Regions from separate parts of the Lutispora sp. QWL-02 genome, predicted to be linked through region 1. Evidence: riboswitches for the same ligand, from Rfam matches in the RefSeq annotation. Region 1 holds a riboswitch; the other holds the start of a gene.
What was found. A riboswitch is a leader RNA that binds a small molecule or an ion and turns the genes downstream of it on or off. The one in region 1 is predicted to bind cobalamin.

Region 1 (7,830 bases):
TGGATAGTTGTAGCATATTATGGCTATCCTTTTATGCCTATTATCTTTTCTTCTAAGCTTAATCCAATTCTGAAGCCGTGATGCGAGCTTGCTCAATCTTTCATCCATGATCCTCAGCCTGTTAAGCTCTAGATTCAATTCCTCGCTGCGGCCGCAGTTCTCCAACGCTCCCACCGGATAGGTTTCGATACATCCGTCTAATTCCGGCAGCATGACAGATATCAGAAATTCTGAAGGGTTCAATCCACTGGGGGAGCTGAGCCATTCCTCTTCCTTTTTCTTGGTCATGAGAAAGGGATGAAATATAGGAGCACCTATATCTCTTAAAAGCTCAACCGCAGCTTCCGCATCCCCTCCCATAGGCCCGGCGCCCAATCTGAAGGACATAAGGTTTATTATAATATCAGGCTTTCTTCCTGCTGCTTCCTTTAGTATTCCTTCCAGCCTCTTCATGTCGGTTATATTGGTTTTATTAAAAGCTATAGGCATAACATTGGAAAAGCCCTCCAGCTTATTCAATATATCTACGACGCATTCCTTGATCCTGTTGGGATAATTGTGGCCGTAAAACAACACCGCTGTAAGGGGTTTGCCCTCTGCAATTGAATATCTTTTTCTATAATCCTTAAAATCATCAAAGTATCTTTCCCCTGCCGGATCAAAAATTCCAAAATCCTCCCATTCCCTTGCTGCATCTGGTTTTGGAAGGCTCTTAACATTTCCGTAATCCCTAAGTATAAGGAGCACCATGTTTTTTACTTCTTCTAGACCTGCATTCCTCCAGTACTTGCCTATTTGAATGAAATTTTTAATATCTCTGAGCTTACCTATGGGTACTATTCTTCCTGCTTTCTCTGCCACATCCATCATCTTTTGAACCGCTTCCATAGATACTTCTTTTTTCTTCGAGGGCTCCTTTTGTCCCATGCCTCCTTTAGAAAAATCATCCCAATTCAGGCTTCCCAGCCGCAAATATTCTTTGCCCCCATTGCCTATAGGCAGGATGCAGCCTTTACAACGCGTCAAAGAAGCAAGGGTCTTTTCTATCACTAAAGCCGTTGCCCCCATCAAATCTATGATGACAAAGTCAGAGCTTTCTATATCCTTTCCCATCTGCTCCAATCTTTCGTCCTTCATAGGCAGGTAAGCGAAATATACCTTCAAATCCAATATGTTTCCGTATTCTTTCTTGAAGCTGCCATAAAAGCTTGCCAGATCTTCAATCGCAGCATTGGATACGGCTATAACAGTTATTTTGTACATCTTATCACCGCCTTTTATTGAACGGGACTTCATTGTTATGAAAGTCCAGCTCCATTGTCATCCTGAGGGCTTTGTTTGAAGTATCTTATTATTTAAGATTCTTCAGTCGCTTTGCTCCTTCAGAATGACAGGAAATTTTATTTTTCCCATAGGCAATAAAAAAGCCCTTCTGCTCTATCATGATACAAAAAGGCTTATAAATGCAGCATCTGCACTTCTAATGACCTCTCCCGTACCTCGCAGGATCCGCATTATTGCATGGCAAGCAGGTCTTCTGACTCAGGATTCATTTATGCTTCCAGCCTTCCCGGAAATATCCAGTGGCCTACAAGCTAAGGCAGCATATCCTCCATCACAGCGGCGGGACCGTACAGGATTTTAACCTGTTTCCCTTTTAAGCCGGCTTTTATACCGGACACTTGCAATACTGATATTAAATTTTCTTATTATATCAAGACTCAATGCCTTTCCTTGCTTGTATTCCCGTTCTGTAGTAATGCTTTATTTCCTTCATTTCAGTTACCAAATCAGCCATATCAATGAGTTCTTGGGGAGCATATCTTCCGGTTATAATTACTTCAATATTCTCTGCCTTTTCTTCCAGTATATTTATTACCTCTTCTACTGAAAAAAGCTTATAATATATTGCCACATTCAGTTCATCTAAAACCACTATGTCATAGCTCTTGTTCTTTAATACGTCAGCTACAGTTTTAAGACCTTTCTCAGCTGCCAATATATCCTCTTTTACAGGATCGTTGAATATAAAACAATTACGCCCGAATTGATGTATTTCAAAATTCGGCAAATAATTTGCAGCTTTTAATTCGCTATATTCCATGCCTTTAATAAACTGTCCAAAATATACTTTTTTACCTGCACACACAGCTCTTAGGGATAATCCTAATGCGGCAGTAGTCTTACCCTTACCATTACCTGTATATATTTGGATTTGCCCCTTATCCATGTTACCTCCTCCTTTATTTCGCCCTAATGAACGACAAAGTCCCCATATCCTCGGATGGATATGGGGACTCAAATATTAACAATATACTATGCAAATACAAGACAGGACTCTCCCCTTCCCTCCGAAGGTCACTCGGTCTAAAGAATCAGGCAGGTCTCCTGGCTTTCGCATCATTCTACTCTCAACACCTTCCCAGATAGCTCCAGTGGTATAGGTTGATTTCGTACACGATTACAGTAGCGGGGGCTGCAACGGTTTTGCACCGTTTTCCCTATTAATCTAAATTAAGAACCTAATGCTTATTATTAAGTTTTCATTTCAATACTAGCACATGTAAAACAAAACTGCAATACGGAAATCTGATAGCAGTTAAACATTATCAAAAGTAAAACTAAAAGGCTGTGCTTCAGTGTTGAACTAAAGACACAGCCTTTTTTAAAGCTGAACGAAATCTCGTCTAACAGTTGCAGTCCAGCGGTTTTTGAGTGATCAATTTGTTTGCAAACAAAACCTCTACTGCCTTTTCATAATCTTCATCGGCAGTGAGTATTATAGGACCTGTGCATCCCATACCGCTCTCTGAGTAAATGCCTTCTTTCGCCAATTCGGCTACAGCGTTTTCCAGTTCAAGTATATCTACTCCTGCAATGGATTTTGTAACCACCTTTTTATCAGGCATCTTAATTTCTGCAGGTGCAGCCTTTTTAGCTTCTGCCGTTATTCCTTTGAGTATTTCATCAAGGCCTGCCTTCCTGGCTTTATCGAACTCTTTCTTTGCCACCTCAGTCAGCTTGCCTTGGGCGCATGAAGCTGCGTATCTGAGTGCTTCACTTACTACAGGAGCACCTGAAGCCCTGGATAGTATGCAGATTATTTTATCGTAGCCATCACCTACGCCAGGACCATATCCGTAGCCTAAGGATTCATAGCTGCCTCCCGTGGTGAAGGCTGAAAATATTTTCATCATTATATTCCCTGTCAATGTATCCAGTACCATTACATCAGATGCTGCCGCCAAAAGATCGTTTCCTCTCATGATGCAGCCGCCGTCGGATCTTACGGATTCAGAAAAGTTGATGTCATAGCCTTTTTCTTTAAGCTCCTTTAGTGCTCTTTCTACCTGTCTTGCTCCGTCAACATTGAGTATACCGACAGTAGGATTTGCAATGCCCAGAGCCTTTGCCGTTATTATTCCGTAGAGAGCATTTTTCACCATGCCTTCAACTCTATGAGTGGATGAGGTGCCTGTAGTGGTTGCCAGGATCAGCTCCTTGCCGAAGCCGGGAGTTATGACTCTCCCAACGGTAGAAACTCCTATAGGGAAGCTGTAGTGCATCGTGACAGCAGAGTCCAGTTCGCCCTTATCCAGCATCTCATCCATTTTCTTATGCATCTCATCTTCTGATGCGACTTCAACTACTCTAAGGGAAGTATCAACCTTGGGCCCAATGAGTACAATTTCGAAATCATTATACTTTTTGGCTGCCAGCTCCGCACCCCTTACCAACTCCTCGGTGCCGTGCTCGCTGCCCATGGTAGTGAGTCCGACTTTAACCTTGCTGCCGAAATTTCCAGTCATTATAGCATCGGCAACCTCGTTAAATACCTCCCCTATCATGGTTTTTATATTATCCATATCATTCACCCCTACTTTCCGTTAAGTAAGAATGCTGCAAATTCTTTCATTGTTTCTGCTACCATTCCCTTGATCTCTTCTTTAGACACTGCTCCTATTTCTTCAACTTTTCCAGGGTTCTTTTCCATAACTATAGATACGCCGTCAAACAAGTTGGTCATTCTTCCTAGGAAAAGGCTTCCCTTTCCAACTATCATAGCCCTGTCTATTTTGCCTTCCATGATCATCTTCCTTCCGGCACCCACAAAAGGAACTCCCGAGGGTATATGACCTTGTGTCGGTGCAAAGCCCGGCATTCCATGTTCTTTTATAAAGGTAGGCATATAAGCTCTGTCTATGTCGCCGCGCTTTGCTCCCAAAGCAGCGATCATCTTGTAGTTCGCCAATGGTACGTCTCCGGCGCCGGCAGGCTCAGTGATTTCAGGAGTCTGCATTTCTACAGAATATTTGTTGATGTCGGTTATCTTGAGTCCGTTTTTATCCAGCGGCTTGGTGATAAGGGATTCCATAACTGCCTGAGGTGATGATCCTGTACCTACAGTATGTCTTCCTACAATATCAGTTCTTAGAACAGGGCTTACACCATCATCCTCAGTAACCAATATGGCAAAGGTTCCAAGGCAATCTTCCAGTATTGGCAAATCTTTGTTTACATGGTCTCTTCCATTCATACCAAGCTTTGCAGTAGCTCCTCCGGCAACGATTGCCACACTCTTATATACTCCGGACTTTACCAATGCAGCAGCATTTATCAATGAATGGGTGGGTGCTGCACAGAAGCCTCTTGTATCCGAGCCTGTAGCTGATACCAATCCGGCAACCTCAGCTATAGCCTTCGCAAAGTTTCCTCCGCCTCTCTGATTCATATCGCCGCATGCTTCTTCGGAGCATTCGATAACATATTCAATGGAGTCTGCAGGGATATTATTTCTATAAACGAGATTTTTTAAAGCTATAACTGCTGAGGCCTTAACCACTATGTTTTCAGCCATGATATGTGCAGTAAGGTTCTTATCTGTAGCATGGGCGGCTTTAACACAGCCTACGACCTTGCCGTTGAAATGAAGGGGCTCTGCACCTTCTGAAAGCTTCTTCTCTATGTCTGCGGCATCAAAGCCTTCTTTGATCTTTGCGATTTCAGCTTCTGTGAAATAAGGCTTTTTAGAAAGCTTTGCTTTTGCAGAATCGGAAAATTCTTTTTCAAGCATGATCAGATCAAAAGCGTCGCATAGTTTCATCACTATATACAATTCGTCTTGGGGAACCATTTCACCCATTTTGCCTTCTTCTTTTCCATCTTCCACAAGGTTTTTATACCAGGGTCTGGGAATATTATTCAAGTCATCAGGTAAAATATTTCCTATATAAGCTTGGTTTGGAGCATATTTAACCGCTTCCTCATAGCTTCTCAGGTGACTTGGAACTTTCTTTAAAAATTCAGAATTCGGGTTGGCATCATGCTCGGAAGAACAAGTAGTTCCATAGTGCATAACCATGTCAGGCGTATGAACTAGCACATATGCTGCCCCTTTTACTACAGGCGTTGTCATTTAATTACACCTCCGAATATATTTCTTAAAAAAGGGTGGTATCACACCACCCTTTAAATTATTTATCAAATACTGTCTGACCGTGAACTTCTGTTTCCAGTGCTTTTAACGCCTTAAGAACGATTTCTCTTCTTATGGCTTTCTCATCAGCTTTGCTGAGAGCAGGATTTCCGAGCGGATGCGGAATTGCTATGGCCGGAACTATCCTGTTTGCTCCAACTGTCAATGAAATCGGAACAACCGTGCAGATGTGAACCACGGGTATCCCTGCTCTTTCAATTTCTTTTACCATCGTTGCGCCGCAACGAGTGCAGGTGCCTCAGGTAGAAGTAAGTATAACTGCCTGAACTCCGTCTTTCACCAATTCTTGAGCAAAGGTAGAAGCAAATTTCTTAGCATTAGCAACGGAGGTTCCATTCCCTACCGTAGTATAGAAATATCTATGAAGTTTGCCTATTACTCCTTCTTTTTCAAGGTCTCTTAACACATCGACAGGAAGAACTCTGTCTGCATCTTGGTTTGCATATACAGGGTCATATCCGCCGTGAGCTGTTTCGTATGTTTCTTCTGTAAGATCCATAACGCCTTCTATATCATACTTGCCATACTTGGAAGCCGAAGAAGCTTCTATCCTGTCCGGATTTCCCTTAGGAACTATACCGCCGGAGGTAACCAAAGCGATCCTTGCATTTTTCATATCCAATACCGGCTGATTTGGTGCTACCCTATCAAAATCAGGCATTGCATACTCTGTAGAAAAAGCCTCGCCCTTTAATTTGGCAACAAGCATATTAACAGCTCTCTTGGAGCCTCTTTCATCTTTGAATATGTTCTTGCGAACTCCTCTTGGGATATAGCCCTCTTCTGTCGGTGCTCCCAATGTCTCACCCTTTGCCAGCTTCAATCCAAGCTTCGCAACGGCTGGAATCGCCTGTCTCATGCCTGTAGCAGCATTGGCAGTCTCAACTATATGGAAGTCTTTTTTGAACATATCTACTCCGGGGTTCTCCGGATACATGCCTGATACAACAGGGATATTTAAGCTCTCCTTAACAGCCTTGCATATGGAACCGCACGCAACTCCATATCTGCCTGCATTGAAGGCAGGTCCGGCTATGAATAAATCCGGTTCATAGGTCTTAACCATCTGAAGGATTTCGGCTGTAGCCTCTTCCAGGTTTTCGTTAAAATATGAGTCACCACAAATGACTGTAGCTACTATTTGAGCATCGCTTCCCAAGGCAGCCTTGAGAGCCATACCTGGTCCTACCACACCTTCTCTTACTTCCGGCTTCACATCGGCTTTTTCTTCGCCGCCAATGCCACCGTAGAACTGATTTATATAATGAACTACTTTAATCATATTAGTAACTTCCCTCCTCTCTTTTATTTGTTCTTTCGAACATGAGGAATATTATTTAAATTGAGAATACTGATCCCTGATGGATTTGACTTCGGCACCAATGGCATCAACATCAAGAACCATTTCCATCATGCCGCACTGCTCATCGAACACACCGGCGTCAACTTCTTCTTTAAGTTCAAATATATGATAAACTGCGAGTCCCAACGAGACTCCTGCTAAAGGACCTGCATAAGTAGGGTCTCCTGCTGTAACTGTTTCAGCTGCTAATCCTGCTGTTTCAGCTTCGGATGCGCCTAATACTACTACAACATTTTCCTTCCCGTATTTCTCGGAAAGTTCTAATACCCTCTTTTGATTTTCCAGATCCATCGCTCCTGCGGCCGTTCAGACAAAGCATTCGGTTGATGCAAACACTACCTCAGCGCCTGCTGTCTTAACGCACTCTTCTATAGCAGGAGCAGGAATGCCGTCTCTATCGCCTATGATGATTACCTTCTTGTCCTGTAACATGCGATTCATCCTTTCTATATTGATTTTCTATTTTGTATTATCTGAGTTCTAATATTGTGTTGCTGATAGCTTATTGAAGCCTATTTCGCTGGTTGCTCCGGTTATTACCTGAAGCTCAGCAACTATGCTTCCGTCAGGTCTCAAGCTGCCTGCAAAGCCTCCTGCTATTATGTCGGCAGGTTTCAAATCCCCTATTACCTTCTTCATTGCCGGAAGTTCGATCACTTCGTTGGCGTTTCCTGCTGTTACAACTGCATCAGCTGATTTGTCAGCATCTGCCAGAGATTGGGATGCTCCGTCTCTTCCTGCATATTCGTCAGTAACAAGGACGGTTTTAATTCCTTTTGCCGAGATCTTCTTGCAATTCATCATAAGGTCGGTATCGGGGTTTCCAAAGCCTTCCTCAGATACTATGACTGCATCAAGTCCGAGATATTCTGCCAATTTAGCGGACCAATTTGAAGATCTTTCCTTATCAGCCAATGTAACGTTTTCATTTGTTATGATGACGCCAACAAAGTTATAATCCTTGCCGTGT
Region 2 (7,830 bases), 310 kb from region 1:
AACTATGTATGTTATCCATCAGGGCTTCCTTAAAGCTTTTAGGCACCCCGAGAGGATTGATATTAGCACTAAAGTCATATAGGATGCTTTTATAGTTATATATATTCCCTCCATGAAAATTCATCGTAAAATCCCCTTTATTAGCAGTTTGTAAATCTCTGTTGTGCTAACTGATAACGATTGCAGAGTTCCGAGGCTAAGAGTTTGTAAGCTTGTATAGGGTTGCTTCAAAACCAACAAACTTGAAGTCCCTTCACAACGCACTCTTTTATCAGTCAGGACCACTAAGGTGAATCGCTCCGCAGGAGCAAGGCTAATTTAAAATTATTCCAGTAAAATAACTATTCAAAATTGAAAAAATGATCAGTGAAATTATCCAGGCAGCATACATCAAGAAGATCATCTTTTCTATATCCTCACGATCGATATCCTTAAGCTTGTCTCCAATGCTTGGTTTAGCTACAATTTTCCCAAAGTATAAATTAGGGCCCCCCAGCCTTATTCCAAGTGCACCTGCAGCCGCAGCTTCCGGATATCCGCTATTGGGACTTAAATGATTGCTGCCGTCTCTGAGCACTATTCTGTACGAGTTTTTACAATCCAGTCCCAATACAAAGGCCCCACATATCATGAATATGGAAGTGAGCCTAGAAGGTATAAAATTCGCTATATCATCCAGCCTTGCGGATGCCCAGCCAAAGAATTCATATTTTTCATTCTTATAGCCTACCATGGAGTCCATTGTATTTATCGCTTTATAAGCCATTGAAAGAGGTGCACCACCTAAAAACATATAAAAAAGCGGTGCAATTATTCCATCACTTGTATTTTCTGATACGGTCTCTATTACAGCCCTGGAAATATCATTTTCATCCATATGAGCCGTATCTCTGCCAACGATGTATGAAAGAAGCCTCCTGCTTCCATATATATCATTGCCTTTGAGGCTGGTTATTATCTTTGAGGCTTCTTTTGCCAGGCATCTTCCTGCCAGACATGTATACAATATAAAAGTATTTATAAAAAGCTCTAAACCTTCTCCTATATAATTAGCTGCTCTTAGCAATATCCAGACAGTCATATAGCTGAAAAATACTGTAGATATAGTCAGCAAGATCCCTGCAAGCTTTAATGACTTATCATCTTTGCAGATCCTCCTTGCTATTTTCTCAAAAGCCGATATATATAAGCCTATCAGTCTTACAGGGTGAGGAAAGCCGTATGGGTCTCCAAAAGCTAAGTCGGCTAAATTAGCAATCCATATACTGATCATTAGTTCCTTCCTCCAGTATTTTATATACCTTTGCCATATCTAAGTTCTCCCTCACAATATCAGCCAGTATATCAAATTGATCTTTTTTATCCGTACTGTCATCGCCCTTATCTCTTAAATTGTCACATAAACTGTCTTCTTCAGGAAAGCTATGTACAAAATAGGGAACAACACCGAGAACCGGTACGTTTATTATATCTTCAAGCATTCTCAGACCTGGCTTCAGCAGTTCATAGCTTCCTCTGAATTTATTTATTATAACTCCTTTGACCCTTCTCTTCTCATCTTCATCAAGGAGCAGCATCGTACCTGCCAGTGACGCGAAAACTCCGCCCCTGTCTATATCTCCCACCAGCACAACTGGAGCCTTGGCGATCTTAGCCATGCCCATATTTACAAAATCCTCCCGCTTCAAGTTGATTTCCGCCGGACTTCCGGCTCCCTCAATAACTACGATATCGCTGCGTTTGGACAAATCTTCATAAATATCTGCAACCCTACCCTTTAATTGGGGCTTAAAAGAGAAATATTCTTCTGCGTTCATTCTTCTAAATGCTTTGCCCGATATTACGACCTGAGACCCCCTATCTGTTAGAGGCTTAAGTAAGATTGGGTTCATATCCACAGAAGGCTCTTTTTTGCATGCTTCCGCTTGCATAGCCTGAGCAACGGCCATTTCCAGACCGTCCTTGGTGATATAAAAGTTTGAAGACATGTTTTGAGATTTAAAAGGATTTACATTATAGCCATCCTGTGTAAATATCCTGCATAATGCGGCACATATGATGCTCTTGCCCACTGATGAGCCGGTGCCCTGTATCATAATAGATTTATTTTCCATCGTATCCTCCCTATTCAACAGAATTAATTTTTCTTATCGTACAATGGCCTTCTTCTATTTCGAGCTGGCTGTACTTACCGTGTTCAAAATGAAAATTCCAAAATCCATCCATACCTAAATTGAGCAAAAAGGATGCTATGACCTTCATGGGGCCGTCATGACTTATCAAGGCAACTTTTTTCCCTTTTTGCATTTCTAAAAGCTCTTGGGCAGCTTCAGAAACTCTTGCATAAAAATCTCTAAAGCTTTCTCCTTTTGCAGGATGCATATCCTTCCAGCTGTTCACGCCTATAGACCATTCTTCGGGATATTGCAGGCTTATATCTCTATGATGCATCCCTTCCCATAAGCCAAAATCCATCTCTTTGAATCTCTCTGCAATATTGATGCTCAAGCTTCTTCCGGAAGCAATAACGGCTGCAGTATCATAGCATCTTTTTAAAGGGCTTGTGATAATGCAATCCAGCTCCTTGGTCTTCATAATCTCTCTTAAGGCTTTTGACTGCTCCATCCCCAGGCTGTTCAAAGCCTCATCCCGGCTGCCTAAGAATACCCCTGCCTTATTTAGCTCTGTTTGACCATGCCTTATCAAATATAAAGTTACCATGAATATATTAACCTTTCCAATAAATATAAAGAAGCCATAAAGCTTATTTCAGACACCTCGCTTGCTGCACCCAATGTATCTCCGGTCATTCCGCCTATCTTATCATCTACAATTTTTTTGAAGGCCAAAACAAGGATAAGGCTCGGTATTAATACAGCAAGCATTTTCCATGAACCAATAAATAAAATTATTAAAGTCCCCGAAAGTATGCCTGCAATAAGCCGCTTTAAAGACATATGAGAATAAAAAAGCCCTCCCATGCCACCATCAGGCCTTGCGTATTTTGATATGCCAAACAATAGAAGAACAAAGGTTTTTGCTGCAACAGGCGCCAGTATAACAGCGGATGCTTTCGCACCATGGGAAAGCGTGTAGAGCATGCCGAACCTCAATAGAAAATCCAGTATTATTCCGATCACTCCATTGGTGCCGACTCTGCTGTCTTTCATTATTTCCAATATTCTTTCCTTGCTCCTCGCAGAAAACAAACCGTCGCAGGAATCGGCAAGACCGTCTATATGAATAGCTCCGGTTATGAAAATATTTGAAATCAACCAGAATATAATCCCCAATACTTCATTGCTGAAGGAGTTCGCCAAAGTATAAATTCCATAATTGAATAAGCCTACAATAAGCCCTACAAAAGGCATATAAACTATACCATTTGAAAAATCCTCATCCTTTGCATTAATGTTAATCTTTATCGGTATCCGTGTAAAAAATTGAATCATTAAAACTAAACTTCTCATGGCATCACTTTATCCTAATGGGTATGCCCGATACTGTCAGATATACCTCATCAGCCTTTTGACCAATAATCTGATTTATTCTTCCTGAAATATCCCTAAATGCTCTGGCTACAGGATTTTCCGGTACAATTCCCCAGCCCACCTCATTTGAGACAAGTATTGTATCTGCAGGCGACTTTGATATGGCCTCCAGCATATTGCCGATCTGAACTTTTATACTCTCTTCGGCCCTGTTATAATCTTCTATCTTTACATATTCCATATCATAATTAAAATATTCCAGCATCTGATTGGTTACCATGACCGTGATGCAATCCAGCAAGAAACAATCATATTCTTCCCCATGTTTATGTATTATCCCATCAATATCTTTAAAGGCTTCTATGGTACGCCATTCCTTAGATCTGGATTCCTTATGCTTTTTTATCCTGTCTTCCATTTCACTGTCAAAGGCTACGGCAGTGGCTATGTATATCACCTTTTCTCCATAGCTTTTTGCCATATTCTCTGAAAAACTGCTCTTCCCGCTTCTTGCTCCGCCTGTAACCAAAATACATTTGCCCATAAATATCCCTACCTTATATCGATTAAATAATCATTTTTTATTGAGGCCTCTTCAAAAGTTGCCATGTTTGTGATCACTTCATCAGCCGCCTCCAAAATATTGAAAGCTATGGCGCAGCCGCTTCCCTCACCCAGCCGCATATCCAGATTAAGCATAGGCTTTAATCCTAATATGTCTATTATTGTCTTATATCCGGGCTCTGCTGAACAATGAGAAGTGAACATATAATCCGCGGTCATAGGATTCAGCTCATATGCCAATAACGCGGCTGCCGCAGATATCAAGCCATCAATCAAAACAGGCAATCTATAATATGCAGCCCCAATAAAACAGCCTGCCATACCGCCTATATCAAATCCTCCGACCTTTGACAGCACATCTATGGGGTCATTTTTGTCCGGATTATTGATTTTTAATGCCTGGGTTATAATTTTCTTTTTGTTTTCAAAACCTTCTCCCGTGAGACCGGAACCTTTGCCTACAACCTCATCCGCATCGCATCCTGTAAAAGCCATTATAATAGCGCTTGAGGTGCTCGTGTTGCCTATCCCCATCTCACCGGTGCCTAAAACCTGCGCCCCTTCCCGGAAGGCTTCTTCAACCATATTTATGCCTGTCTCTATAGCCTTTAAGCCCTCTTCTCTCGTCATGGCAGGGCCTTTGGCCATATTCCATGTGCTTTTCCTGATTTTCCTTTTATATAAGCCGGGATAATCAATATCTGCATTGATTCCTATATCAACAACCTTGAGCTTGGCTCCTGCATGCTTCGCCAATACCCCCACACCTGTAACCCCTCTTATGAAATTGATCGTTTGAATTGCCGTTATATTCTGAGGGCAGCTGCTCACTCCTTCTTCTACTACACCATTATCTGCCGACATTATTATAAGCTGCTTATTGGTCATAGGATTGCTGATCTTGCCTGTTATGCCTGAAAGCCTTATTGCGATTTCTTCTAATTGCCCTAAGCTTCCTAAAGGTTTCGCCAGATTGTCCAATCTTTCTTTTGCTTTAATTTTGGCATGCTCATAGCTTCCTTCTATGCCTTCCAGTATTTCATTCAAATCCTTCATTCAAACCTTTCTCCTTAAATCAAAATAAAAAACCACACCTGCAGTGTGGGAATATGAAAAGATGATCATCCCCTCCCTCCGAAGGTTGAAACGATAATTGGCAGGTTTCCTGGCTCATGGTTCATCTTACTCTCCTGCCTTCTCGGTTCCCCAATGGCATAGTCGGATTTCATCCCATATACAGTAGCGGGGGCTGCAGCAGGTTTTAACTGCTTTCCCTTTTAACCTCATGCATTCAATATATGCCTAAGGCACCAAAAATGATATTCTATTGCTCTAATTATAATGTTTTTAAAAAACTGAGTCAATCTATTAATTCGCTTTGGCGTTCATGCCAGCCTGCCCGTATCACCCGTATATGAATTCCAATATATCATTAGCATATTTTTTTGTAAACTCATATCCCCTTTCTATCATCTCAGGAGCTCTTTTTGTCTCCAATATTGAAACATCATATATACCGGGATTTAGAATCAGTATTTCCTTTTTATTTCTGACATGCCTCAAATTCCTTTTTCTGAAGCTGCTCAAATCATCAATCCCATACTTCTCTTTTTTCAATGATGTGATTGTATAACTAAAAATACTTAGAGATTGGGATGCTATCTCAAAAATATTGTCTATGCCCTTCTTTAATTGCCCGTTATATCCCAGATCATAGCATAATATTTTATCAGCGCCCATGCTCATGATTATTTCAAAGGGCAGATTATCCTCTAATCCTCCATCCACCAATTCAAGAGAATAATCCCCGATTTTTTTTGGGCAGAATATCACAGGTATTGATATGCTTGCTCTTATGGCCTCCGATATTTTGATCCCATCGATATATAATGCCTTCTCATTCTCTTGGGGCACCTTCCGGCTGACAAACATTACAGTCCTGCCTCTATTGATATCCACAGCTGGTATAGCAAGAAATATATCTGCTTCATGCATCTTTTTACCATTCAAAATTTTATCTATTGTTTTTTCAATCCTATCGCCTTTAATAAAGCCGCTTAACGTTCCTTCTGCATTTTTATTTGCAATAAAATTCCCTATGGCTTTAAATATCCCCTTATAATCTATATCAATGATCTGCGAAATATTCTTCAATGCTAACATTTCCATATCTTTTGGAGCTATTCCTGCTGCATATAACCCGGCAATGATGCTTCCTGCACTGCAGCCTGAAACCATCTTCGGTTTTAATCCATATTCCGTCAAACAAGTTAAGGCTCCTATGTGAGAAAGCCCTCTGATTCCACCTCCGGAAAAAACTAAGCCCAATTTCATTTCTTAAACCCCCTATATTTAAAATAGATAATTATTAATAAGTCCAAAATTTATAAAAAGACTTGTAACACTTTAGGTCTGAAAAAATATTATGGTATTAGAGGTGAACAACACCTGAATCAGCAGGTGAAGGGCACCTACAATTGGGAGGTGAAGCGCATATGGGTAAAGACTGCTGCAAAAAAGAATGTAAGGATTACGACAGAAGAGAATGCAAAGAGTTCAGAGTAAAGAATTTTCCTGATAGCATAAGAGAGCTTCTCTGCTTATTGGCAAAAGATGATGAGAATAGGGTAACTGCCATACTAAAAAATACTTGTGAAGACTGCATTTTGGAAGATGCATGCCTGGTAGCGGTAATAGGTGATTTAGCAGTATTCCGTTATCATGATAAATTCAAATTTGTAGATATGGATTGCATCTGCTCTATCATAGTAGATTGCGAAACAATATTAGATGAACTTCTGGAATCAAGTAATCAATGCAAATGCTAACAAGATAGGCATTCATGTAACAGACTATTAATAAATCCGGCTTCTCAGCCGGATTTATTAATAGTACATCTTTCTATCCAAATGTTCCTGAACCAGACGCAAAGTCTCACCAAACCTCTGGAAATGAACGACTTCTCTCTCTCTTAAAAAGCTTAAGGTCTCAATCACACCCCTATCATTGGTGGATTGGATCAGATGCTCATATGTGGTTCTGGCTTTTTCTTCTGCTGCCATGTCTTCATGCAGATTTGCTATAGGGTCTTCAATAGCCTGAATGTATGCTGCCGTCCATGGTACGCCGGATGCATCATGGGGATAAAGGTCCCTGCCGTGCTGAACATAATGAGCTCCCAGGCTTGCTTCCTCCAGCTGCTTTGGAGTTGCTCTTTCTATAATTTTATATATCAAAGTCGCAATTATCTCCCAGTGGGCCAATTCTTCTGTGCCATTATGTTATCCCTTATAATAATAAGATAGGGCATATAGTGAAAAAAAGACCAAAATAAATGGTCTTTTTCTTTTATGTAGGCACCTAATATAGCCTCCTATCTAAACTAATCTTCATCATCTTTTTCTGTTTTTGATAAATATCTCCATACAATATTGGCAATTCTCTGCTCAATTTGTTCTATCTCTTTAGGAGATTTAAAAGAATCATCACAAATTAAAACTTTTGTATTGCCGAATTTATATTCTTGAACTACAGTCATTTTACTCACTCCTGTACATCATATAAACTTCTTAACTTCCTTTTTATTTATATATTAACACAATATAGTATAATGAATTAAAAAGGGGGTTATTTTATGTTATCATTTATGGTTAAGATTATTAATATTTGTGTAGGCATTTCTGTATACTTTGTTATATTAGCGCCTTCAGCAACAATTTATTATGCAAGCAAATCAGGTTTTAGTGATTTAACCTTATATATTGTTACTTTTATA

Region 2: another riboswitch for cobalamin. It lies ahead of cobT (nicotinate-nucleotide--dimethylbenzimidazole phosphoribosyltransferase); the one in region 1 lies ahead of bchH (magnesium chelatase subunit H).

The regions. Positions count from the first base shown of each region.
Region 1 covers NZ_CM177762.1:3,323,387-3,331,216, forward strand. Annotated here, with positions in the region: gene bchH (magnesium chelatase subunit H) at 1-1,263, opposite strand, end outside; cobalamin riboswitch at 1,511-1,701, opposite strand; gene cobO (cob(I)yrinic acid a,c-diamide adenosyltransferase) at 1,715-2,230, opposite strand; cobalamin riboswitch at 2,362-2,541, opposite strand; gene grdD (glycine/sarcosine/betaine reductase complex component C subunit alpha) at 2,688-3,866, opposite strand; gene grdC (glycine/sarcosine/betaine reductase complex component C subunit beta) at 3,878-5,416, opposite strand; gene grdB (glycine reductase complex selenoprotein B) at 5,475-6,779, opposite strand; gene grdA (glycine/sarcosine/betaine reductase complex selenoprotein A) at 6,831-7,292, opposite strand; gene AC4HCY_RS15680 (glycine/sarcosine/betaine reductase component B subunit) at 7,341-7,830, opposite strand, start outside.
Region 2 covers NZ_CM177762.1:3,016,771-3,024,600, forward strand. Annotated here, with positions in the region: gene AC4HCY_RS14330 (pyridoxal phosphate-dependent aminotransferase) at 1-124, opposite strand, end outside; gene cbiB (adenosylcobinamide-phosphate synthase CbiB) at 314-1,273, opposite strand; partial or broken gene AC4HCY_RS14340 (cobyric acid synthase) at 1,377-2,114, opposite strand; gene cobC (alpha-ribazole phosphatase) at 2,125-2,721, opposite strand; gene cobS (adenosylcobinamide-GDP ribazoletransferase) at 2,715-3,452, opposite strand; gene cobU (bifunctional adenosylcobinamide kinase/adenosylcobinamide-phosphate guanylyltransferase) at 3,475-4,035, opposite strand; gene cobT (nicotinate-nucleotide--dimethylbenzimidazole phosphoribosyltransferase) at 4,044-5,111, opposite strand; cobalamin riboswitch at 5,194-5,385, opposite strand; gene AC4HCY_RS14365 (patatin-like phospholipase family protein) at 5,460-6,389, opposite strand; gene AC4HCY_RS14370 (hypothetical protein) at 6,551-6,883, shown strand; partial or broken gene AC4HCY_RS14375 (manganese catalase family protein) at 6,941-7,330, opposite strand; gene AC4HCY_RS14380 (hypothetical protein) at 7,438-7,593, opposite strand; gene AC4HCY_RS14385 (hypothetical protein) at 7,690-7,830, shown strand, end outside.